DNA from 2 places in the Dorea sp. AF24-7LB genome. Region 2 is predicted to be linked to the other one. Evidence: a T-box and tRNA genes for the amino acid it is inferred to sense, from the RefSeq annotation. Region 2 holds a T-box; the other holds one or more tRNA genes.
The links. A T-box is a leader RNA that pairs with one kind of tRNA and senses whether it is charged. The one in region 2 lies ahead of proS (proline--tRNA ligase), so its partner is inferred to be a tRNA-Pro.
Positions count from the first base shown of each region.

Region 1: it encodes a tRNA-Pro, which carries the amino acid that the T-box ahead of proS (proline--tRNA ligase) is inferred to sense. The anticodon was not compared.

Region 1 covers NZ_QUFR01000002.1:153,609-158,046, forward strand. Annotated here, with positions in the region: gene thiM (hydroxyethylthiazole kinase) at 1-347, opposite strand, end outside; gene DWY31_RS03165 (4-hydroxybutyrate dehydrogenase) at 398-1,513, opposite strand; TPP riboswitch at 1,631-1,736, opposite strand; tRNA gene DWY31_RS03170 (tRNA-Pro) at 1,965-2,038, opposite strand; tRNA gene DWY31_RS03175 (tRNA-Gln) at 2,094-2,164, opposite strand; gene DWY31_RS03180 (nucleotidyltransferase family protein) at 2,500-3,438, opposite strand; gene glmS (glutamine--fructose-6-phosphate transaminase (isomerizing)) at 3,610-4,438, opposite strand, start outside.
Region 2 covers NZ_QUFR01000010.1:78,380-82,817, forward strand. Annotated here, with positions in the region: gene DWY31_RS10590 (RluA family pseudouridine synthase) at 105-950, opposite strand; T-box leader at 1,388-1,598, shown strand; gene proS (proline--tRNA ligase) at 2,065-3,504, shown strand; gene DWY31_RS10600 (REP-associated tyrosine transposase) at 3,589-4,359, shown strand.

The DNA of each region.
Region 1 (4,438 bases), on a different contig from region 2:
ATCACGGAAAACGGAATTTCTTCCATCAGAGAAACGGCTGTGTTCGTGCGCAGTGCACTTGCTCCCGCTCCTACCGGATCCAGCAGAATTGCATGTCCAAGTTCTGCCGCTTTCTTTCCAGCCAGCTTCATGCCTTCGATACTTCTTATATTTAATGTGCCGATATTGATATTCAATCCTCCACAGATGGAAGTAATATCTTCCACATCCTGCGGCTCGTCAGACATGATCGGACTTCCGCCACATGCCAGCAATACATTTGCCACATCATTTACGGTTACATAATTTGTGATATTGTGAACCAGAGGGGTTGTCTCTCTGACTTTATTTAACATTTCTCCAAGCATAATTCTCCTCCTAATGTTTGAATATACTATTCTATACTTTCGTATACTATCTAGTACAGTTCTCTGTAAACTGCCTCCATCTGCTCAATGGTAGGCTTCACATAGCTCTGATTTAAAAGTCTCTGCTGACTTGCGTCTACACTTACGGCAAATGAATGGATTTCTTCTTCCTTCATGCCATATTCTCTTAATTTTTTACGACTGATAATCTGGTCTAACAATTCCTGCAGTTTTTCATAGACAACCGCTTCATCACATTCCATCATTTTTGCGAGAAATGCATTCAGACGAATGATTTTGCCGGTCGGATTCATTTTCTGATAAGCAGCAAATACGGCAGTCAGGAACTGATAATTTGCCTCTCCGTGTGCGACATGATACATTCCGCTCAGCGGATAGGACATGGCATGCACCATTCCGGTTCCGGCATTGCCAAATGCAACACCTGCCAGATTACTTGCCACAAGAAAATCTTCCAGCAGCTCCATCCGGTATTCTTTTCCATGAGCGATAATCTCACGGAATCCATGCACGATCATCTCCATTGCTTTCTCGCTGAACATCTCCGTGTAGAGGTTCGCTTTTGGTGATACAAAAGATTCAATCGCATGGATAAATGCATCGATCGCGCTGGTTGCGAAGAACTCATATGGAAGCTCACGCAAAAGTTCCGGGATCAGCACTGCCTCATCTGCATAAATCTCGTCTACGGCGAGTCCTAATTTGCTGTGGATCGAAGTAATCTCTGTAATGGAGACATTGGACACTTCCGATCCTGCGCCACAGGTTGTCGGCACTGCAAGAAGTGTGCGCACTTTGCGAAGCGGTACTTCTTTCCGATAATAGCTCTCTGCTTTCGCTTCCCCGTCCAGTACAAGAATCTTCGCCATATCAATGACAGCTCCACCGCCGATAGCAATGATTCTCTTATAATCTCCCTGACGGAAATCCTCAAGCAGTGCATCGATCATTACATCTGTCGGCTCACCGCTGCCATATTTGCTCTTGTATTCTACATGTGCTTTCAGATTCAGCGGTGCAAAACAGGTCTCGTAAATCCGTTTTGTCGCGAGAATGAAATCATCCGCTCCGATGTTGTATGCTTCCACAAAGCTTTTCACATCATCATATTTCTCGATCACTGATTTCTGCTGAAATAATTTCATGACTGTTGGCCTCCTGTTGTTTTTCTTCTTTTTAGGCTTATTCTTAGCCTTCCTCCGTAAGCTCCAACTTGCACAAAAAAATCCTCCTGTATCTTCGACTGAAGACGAAGGAGGGTTCTGTAATATCTAATACATCCCTACGATGGCATTATCCATATCAGGTTCCGGGTCGAAGTTTCTAAACTTCCTCTCAGCCTATACATAAGCTCCCCTTGTCATCACTCTTTTACTCGTTAATTCATCTACTGTAACTATACTGGATAGTTACAGTCTTAACACAGTTAATGATACTCGCCCCACCAACAGATGTCAAGAAATTGCAATTATAAATCATGCAAGTATGACGCATTTTTCCCATCACCATAAGCTACAGAACTTGCCACCGGCAACTTTCTCCGGATGCCATAGCAAAAAAAAATCTCAAAGCAATAAGCTTTGAGATTCATCTTAATCGGAGTGACAGGATTTGAACCTGCGACCTCTACGTCCCGAACGTAGCGCTCTACCAAGCTGAGCCACACTCCGGCATGTCAACCGAATGTTTCAAACATTCAAAACACTCGGCGCCCCTGCCAAGGAACTACGGATAGAGGACTCGAACCTCTACTAACAGAGTCAGAGTCTGCTGTGCTGCCATTACACCAATCCGCATTACGTAGTTCTCTGTTGCGTTCGTTTTTTATCTTTTGTATTTCATCAGCGAACAAATATTATTATATCAGCAAATCCAAAAATTGCAACCCCTTTTTTTAATTTTTTTCAACTTTTTTGTATTTTCTTGTCGAGCGTCTTTGAAAATGCCCATTTTACGCGGGTTTGCGATGGTTTGCAAATTTACAATTTTTTCGTTTCTATATTATTATACCGTTGATGTAATTGCATTTTCTCATAAAAGCACTCCAACATTACAATAACTTCATAAAATCAAGAAAGACTGTTATAGCATGCGCGCATGCTATAACAGTCTTTCTTATTTCTGATAATTCTTACTTCAAGTCCTCAAACAGTTTCTCAGCGTATACGCCGTCTTCGATCAGTTTGGCAAAAGACTTTACAACATAGTCTTTGTCTTCTTTGTATGTTACACCAAACCATTTGTCATGAGAGTCAAGCACTTTTACAGATACTTTGTCAGCCTGTAATAGTTCATCAATATAAATCGGCAAAAGATATTCTGCTTTCAAGATGTCTTTGTCTCCCATTGTCTCAAAAAACTCTTTGAATCCAGCTTCCAGTATGTCGACAAATTCCGGTGTCAGTCCCCACATATTCATAGATACATAAGATTCCGGATTGATGGCTCTTAGTCCGTCTTCTGTATCGACTGCTGCACCGTCTGCCGTCTTCACAATGTTATGTGTCTCATGAACTGCTGTCAGATAGCCTTTCTCATTCAGTTCACACACACCTCTGGTAACAGATCCATTCTCACTTAATGTGTTCTTCAGGATAAAACCTGCCATGCAGAATGCATTCGCCTTCTCCGGTGTGTAATCTACGAGGAAATCATGAAGCTTAGTAAATGCTTCCTTTCCATAGTAATCATCTGCGTTGATAACTGCAAATGGCTCTTTTAAAACATCTTTGCACGCAAGAACTGCCTGTCCGGTTCCCCACGGTTTCGTACGTCCGGTCGGAAGTTCGATTCCTTCCGGAAGTGCATCCAGCTCCTGGTATGCATATGCAATCTCTACATCCAGATCCGCACAGATTTTCTCAATACGATCTCCGATTGCTTCCTTAAATGCTTCCTTAATGTCCTTACGGATAATAAAGACAATCTTATTAAATCCTGCTTCGATTGCATCATGAATGGAATAATCCATGATGATCTCCCCATGCAGTCCGACCGGTGCCAGCTGTTTGATTCCGCCGCCAAAACGGGATCCGATTCCGGCAGCCATAATAACTAATGTCGTTTTCATTTGTACCTCTCCTTGTTCCAGCATCTCTCAAGCCCGCCATCGGTAGTTTCCTTCAGATGCTATATTGCTCAATATTGCGATAATATTATAGCATTTTCATCACAATATTGAGCACCCTTTTTTATTAATATTCTTTTAATATTTTCTAAACGACCGCCTTTTGCAGGAAGATTACTCTACTGTAACACTCTTCGCAAGGTTTCTCGGCTTGTCTACATCCAGACCTCTTGCAACGCTGACATAATAACCAAGGAGCTGTAACGGGATGACTGCCAGTGATGTTGCAAATAACGGATCTGTCTTTGGAATATATACCGTAAAGTCTGCTGTATCTTCAATATTATACTGTCCAAAGTTTGTAAGTCCCATAAGGTAAGCGCCACGACTCTTGCACTCAACCATGTTAGAAACTGTCTTCTCATAGAGATCCGGCTGTGTCAGAACACCGACAACAAGAATGCCGTCTTCGATCAGAGAAATCGTTCCATGCTTCAATTCACCTGCAGCGTATGCCTCAGAATGAATATAACTGATCTCCTTCATCTTCAGACTTCCTTCCAGGCAGATTGCATAGTCAATACCACGACCTACAAAAAATACGTCTCTTGCATTTGCCTGTTTGGATGCAAACCACTGGATTCTCTCTTTGTCTTCAATAATCTTCTCAATCTTCTCCGGCAAGGTTTGCATTTCCTTGATCAGACCGCTATAACGCGCTTCGTCAATCTCGCCTCTTACTTTGGCAAACTGGATTGCCAGTGCATAACCTGCAATTAACTGTGTGCTGTATGCTTTTGTTGTTGCAACGGAAATCTCCGGTCCAGCCAGTGTGTAGAATACATTATCTGCTTCTCTTGCAATGGAAGAACCTACTACATTTACAATTGCAAGTGTGCGCACGCCTCTTGCTTTGGACTCACGAAGTGCAGCCAGCGTATCTGCTGTCTCACCGGACTGGCTGATCAGTACAACCAGGTCCTTCTCATCCAGTAACGGATTA
Region 2 (4,438 bases):
TTCTTGTAAAAGAGAAAGAATCATCGCACTTTAGCGCGACTGCCCGTTTTGTTGCAGATGTCATAGTATTTAGAAGTATGCTCATATCGGGTTGGTCATCAAAATCAGGCTAGTAAAGAAAAATGCATTTTTTTATGTGTGACAGGATGTGTAAATTCAAGTTTATATGCACACAGACATAATGTCTGCCATCCTTTTTTTGCACGGCAGCCTGGATTGTATTTTGTATCGCCGACGATCGGGCATCCGATAGCAGCGAGCTGGCAGCGGATCTGATGAAAGCGTCCGGTGTCCAGATGGATTTTGAGAAGTGTCTTCGTGGACTGCCCGTTGTCCATAGAGGTGCTGCTTGAAAAAATATCCTGGATGTCTGAAGCATGCTCATCCCCGGTGTTTACGGGATTTTTACTGAAAAAAATATCTTCGGAATTTGTGTTGATAGTATCTGGAGTGGAACGGGAAGTATCTGTGAAAAAATCTCGTAACTCATTATGGATTTCGTAGAAGAGGCGAGCTTTTTTTGCGCCTTTCTTTTTTGCATCACAGACAGACGCAGTGTTAGTCTGCGGATTTTTATACAAATAATTTTCCAGTGTTCCAGAAGTGTCAGACGGAATTCCGTTTGTCAGGGCAAGATAATATTTTCCAAAATCACCATTCTGAAGCTGGCGGTTTAAATCTTTTGCGGCAGCAGGTGTTTTGGCAAAGACAAGAATACCGCGGACTGGCTGGTCCAGTCTGTGTATTACTGCGAGATATGGCTCGCTTTTATCAGAAGATGTTTCATAAATGTGGCGTTTGATCAGATTTACCATATCAGGCGAACCAATACGGCGGCTCTGCGTTGCTGTGCCGTGCGGTTTTTCACATACGATAATATCGGAATCTTCGAATAAAATATTTAAAGTAGAATTATTTTTTCTGTAATTTTTTTGAATATGATTCTGCATGAATGATTTCCTCCTGTCAGAAATCTGGATTTCTTTTTTTATTTAAGCACAGAGCTATGGAATATGCAAATAAATTATAGCGGGATTGCCGGGAAATACAAATGCAGGAGGTTGACTTGAAAAAGTAAATTCCAGTGCGGAACTAAATTCCACTCATACTTTAAAAGTTGTGACTTTTATTGAATTTCTACATTGTAATTTGTTGTGCATATGCAAAATATAGAGTAGAGCCTTGATAGAATGATTTATTTTGTGTTAAGTGTTTTACATATGTGAATTTAGAGCTTGCAAGGTTAAATTCTACTTATGCAGGAGTAAGATCCATCATGGAGATTAAGAGTGGAGTTTAAATTTTCAATTTAGGAGCGAAAAATAATCATGTTTGTTGCTTGACAAAAGAAAAACCATAGATTAAAATTATGAACAATTCCATAAATAATATGGCGATGAAGAGAATTAGTACATGGTAGCGGGCAGCAGAGAGGACATCGTAATGGTGAAAGATGTCTGGCAGGCGCACTGTGGAACCGGTCTTGGAGCCACTGTATGAAAATGCAGCGTTTCCGTCAGCGTTAATGATGAATGAAGAGAACTGCAAAAGGGTTGCAGTTAACTAGGGTGGTACCGCCGAGCTTTTCGGTCCCTTTTTAGGGAGCTGAAAGGTCCGGCGTTTTTTATTATGGCGGCGAGGAAAATGTATCATGCTTGCATGATTACATTTGACGACCGCTAATCAGCGGATAAAACTTGAAAAGCGTGTTTTATGCTATCGCTATCATTATTGTCCTGACCACCGGAGAAAATTGTCAGTGGCAGGTTCTGTAGATGTTTTATTAAGATGATGTTGAAATCAAAACCTTTCACCATGTTTTTCGCTTATAGGCTTGCAACGTAGTGAGTACCAGGTGATTTTATTTATGAGCAGATTCGCAAACGATCTATGTTCCACATCAGGGCTTGCTAAATGAGTGTTATAGTCGTTCCGTAATGCGGCTGGTGCAAGACATGTGTCAAAGCATATTATATTTTTTTCTGGCACTGTAAGAATGTTGGATTTATATTTGTGGCTTTATAAAAGGAGCTCCCAGAATAAAGTAGAAAAGGAGAAAGAAAGATGGCAAAAGAAAAATTAGTAAAAAATATCACATCTCGTGACGAAGATTTCGCACAGTGGTACACAGACGTTGTACGTGAAGCAAATCTTTGTGATTATTCCAGCGTAAAAGGATGCATGAACTACTTACCGAATGGTTATGCGATCTGGGAACTGATCCAGTCAGATCTGGACAGACGTTTTAAAGAAACAGGTGTAGAGAATGTATACCTGCCGGTTCTGATTCCGGAAGAACTTCTTGAAAAAGAAGCAGATCACGTAGAAGGATTTGCACCGGAAGTTGCATGGGTAACACATGGTGGAATGGAGAGATTACAGGAAAGATTATGTATTCGTCCGACATCTGAGACATTATTCTGTGACCTGTGGGCAAAAACAGTAAAATCATACAGAGATCTTCCGAAGGTATGGAACCAGTGGAACTCCGTACTGCGCTGGGAGAAGACAACAAGACCGTTCTTACGTTCCAGAGAATTCTTGTGGCAGGAAGGCCATACACTTCATGCAACATACGAAGAAGCTGAAGAAAGAACAATTCAGATGTGGGAAGTTTATAAGGATTGCTATAAAGAGACAATGGCTATTCCATTCGTAGCAGGAAGAAAGGCAGAACACGAGAAATTCGCAGGAGCAGAAGACACATATACGATTGAAGCACTGATGCATGACGGAAAAGCACTTCAGTCTGCGACAAGTCATTTCTTCGGAAGTGGATTCCCGGATGCATTTGATATTAAATATGTAGATAAAAATAACGAATTACACAGTGCTTATGAGACATCATGGGGATGGTCTACAAGAAGTATCGGAGCACTTATTATGGTTCACGGTGATGACGACGGACTTGTATTACCACCGCATGTCGCACCGGTAGAATGTAGAGTCATTCCAATCGCACAGCACAAAGAAGGCGTTCTGGACAGATCATATGCACTGTTTGATGAGCTGAAAAAAGCAGGATACAGAGTGAAGATTGATGATTCCGACAAGAGCCCGGGATGGAAATTCTCTGAGCAGGAGATCCTCGGAATCCCGACACGTATCGAGATTGGACCAAAAGATATCGAGAAGAATCAGGTTGTGGTTGTACGTCGTGACAATCGTGAGAAGATCGTTGTATCTCTGGATGAGATTGCTGTAAAACTGCGAGAAATCCTTGAACAGGAACAGCAGGATATGTACAACCGCGCAGAAGAGTTCCTGAACAGCCACATCGATACAGCAACAACAATGGACGAAATGGTAGAGAAGTTCAAAGCAAATCGTGGATTTGTTAAAGCCTGCTGGTGCGGAGATCCAGAATGTGAAGGCGAAGTAAAATATCTGACAGGCGGAGCAGCAACCAGATGTCTGATTGAAGATGAAGAATTTATTTCCGACAAATGTATCTATTGTGGAAAACCTGCAAAACAGATGGCATATTGGGGAAAATCTTATTAAAATATAATTGGGGACGGGGATTTTCTAGAAAATCCCCGTCCCCAATTGAAAAAGACCTGTCCCTTTTTAGGAAAGGAGACAGGAATGCCTCGTAAACCAAGGAAGAAAAGTATATCAGATATTTATCATGTAACTAATCGAGGAGTCAATCATTTATCTATATTTGCACAAAACCGAGAAAAAGGACGAATGTTAAATTTGATTCGGGAGAATTGTGACAAATATCATGTGGGCATATATTCTTATTGCATCATGCCCAATCATTTTCACCTTTTAATAAAAGCAAGTTTATCAGATTTATCAGCATTTATGGCTGTTATATCATCAAAATATGCATCATATTATAATTATAAACATAAAAGATCAGGAGTTGTTTTTCAAAATCGTTTTCAAAGCCAGTGCATAGAAGATGCCAATTATTTTTGGAACTGTTTGCGCTATATTCATTTGAATCCCGTAAAGGCAAAATTATGTAAAGATCCAAGATCATATAAATATGGAAGCATGAATGAATTATGTAAAATAAGAAAAAAAGAGATTTTGGATGAAAATGTATATAAAAAAATCAAGGAATTTTTTGGAACAGCAGAGCAGTTCTGGGCGTTTCATAATTTGCCGGATAGTAGTAACAAGCTATTATTTATTGATATAAAGGAAGAAGAATTTGATCAAATGAAAGAGATTGCTGTAGAGATATTAAAAAGTATGTCACAGCAATATAAAGAATCTATGAAGGAAATATTAGAATACTCAGCAATGAGAAACGAATTTGATCGAAAAATAAAAACGGCTCTTAATATTTCACAATGTATGGTGGAAAACATAAGAAAACAAGTGTTAGAAGAAATATATTAGATAATTAGGGACAGGTCTTTTTGAATTGGGGACGGGGATTTTCTGGAAAAACCCCGTCCCCAATTCAAAAATGTGGTAT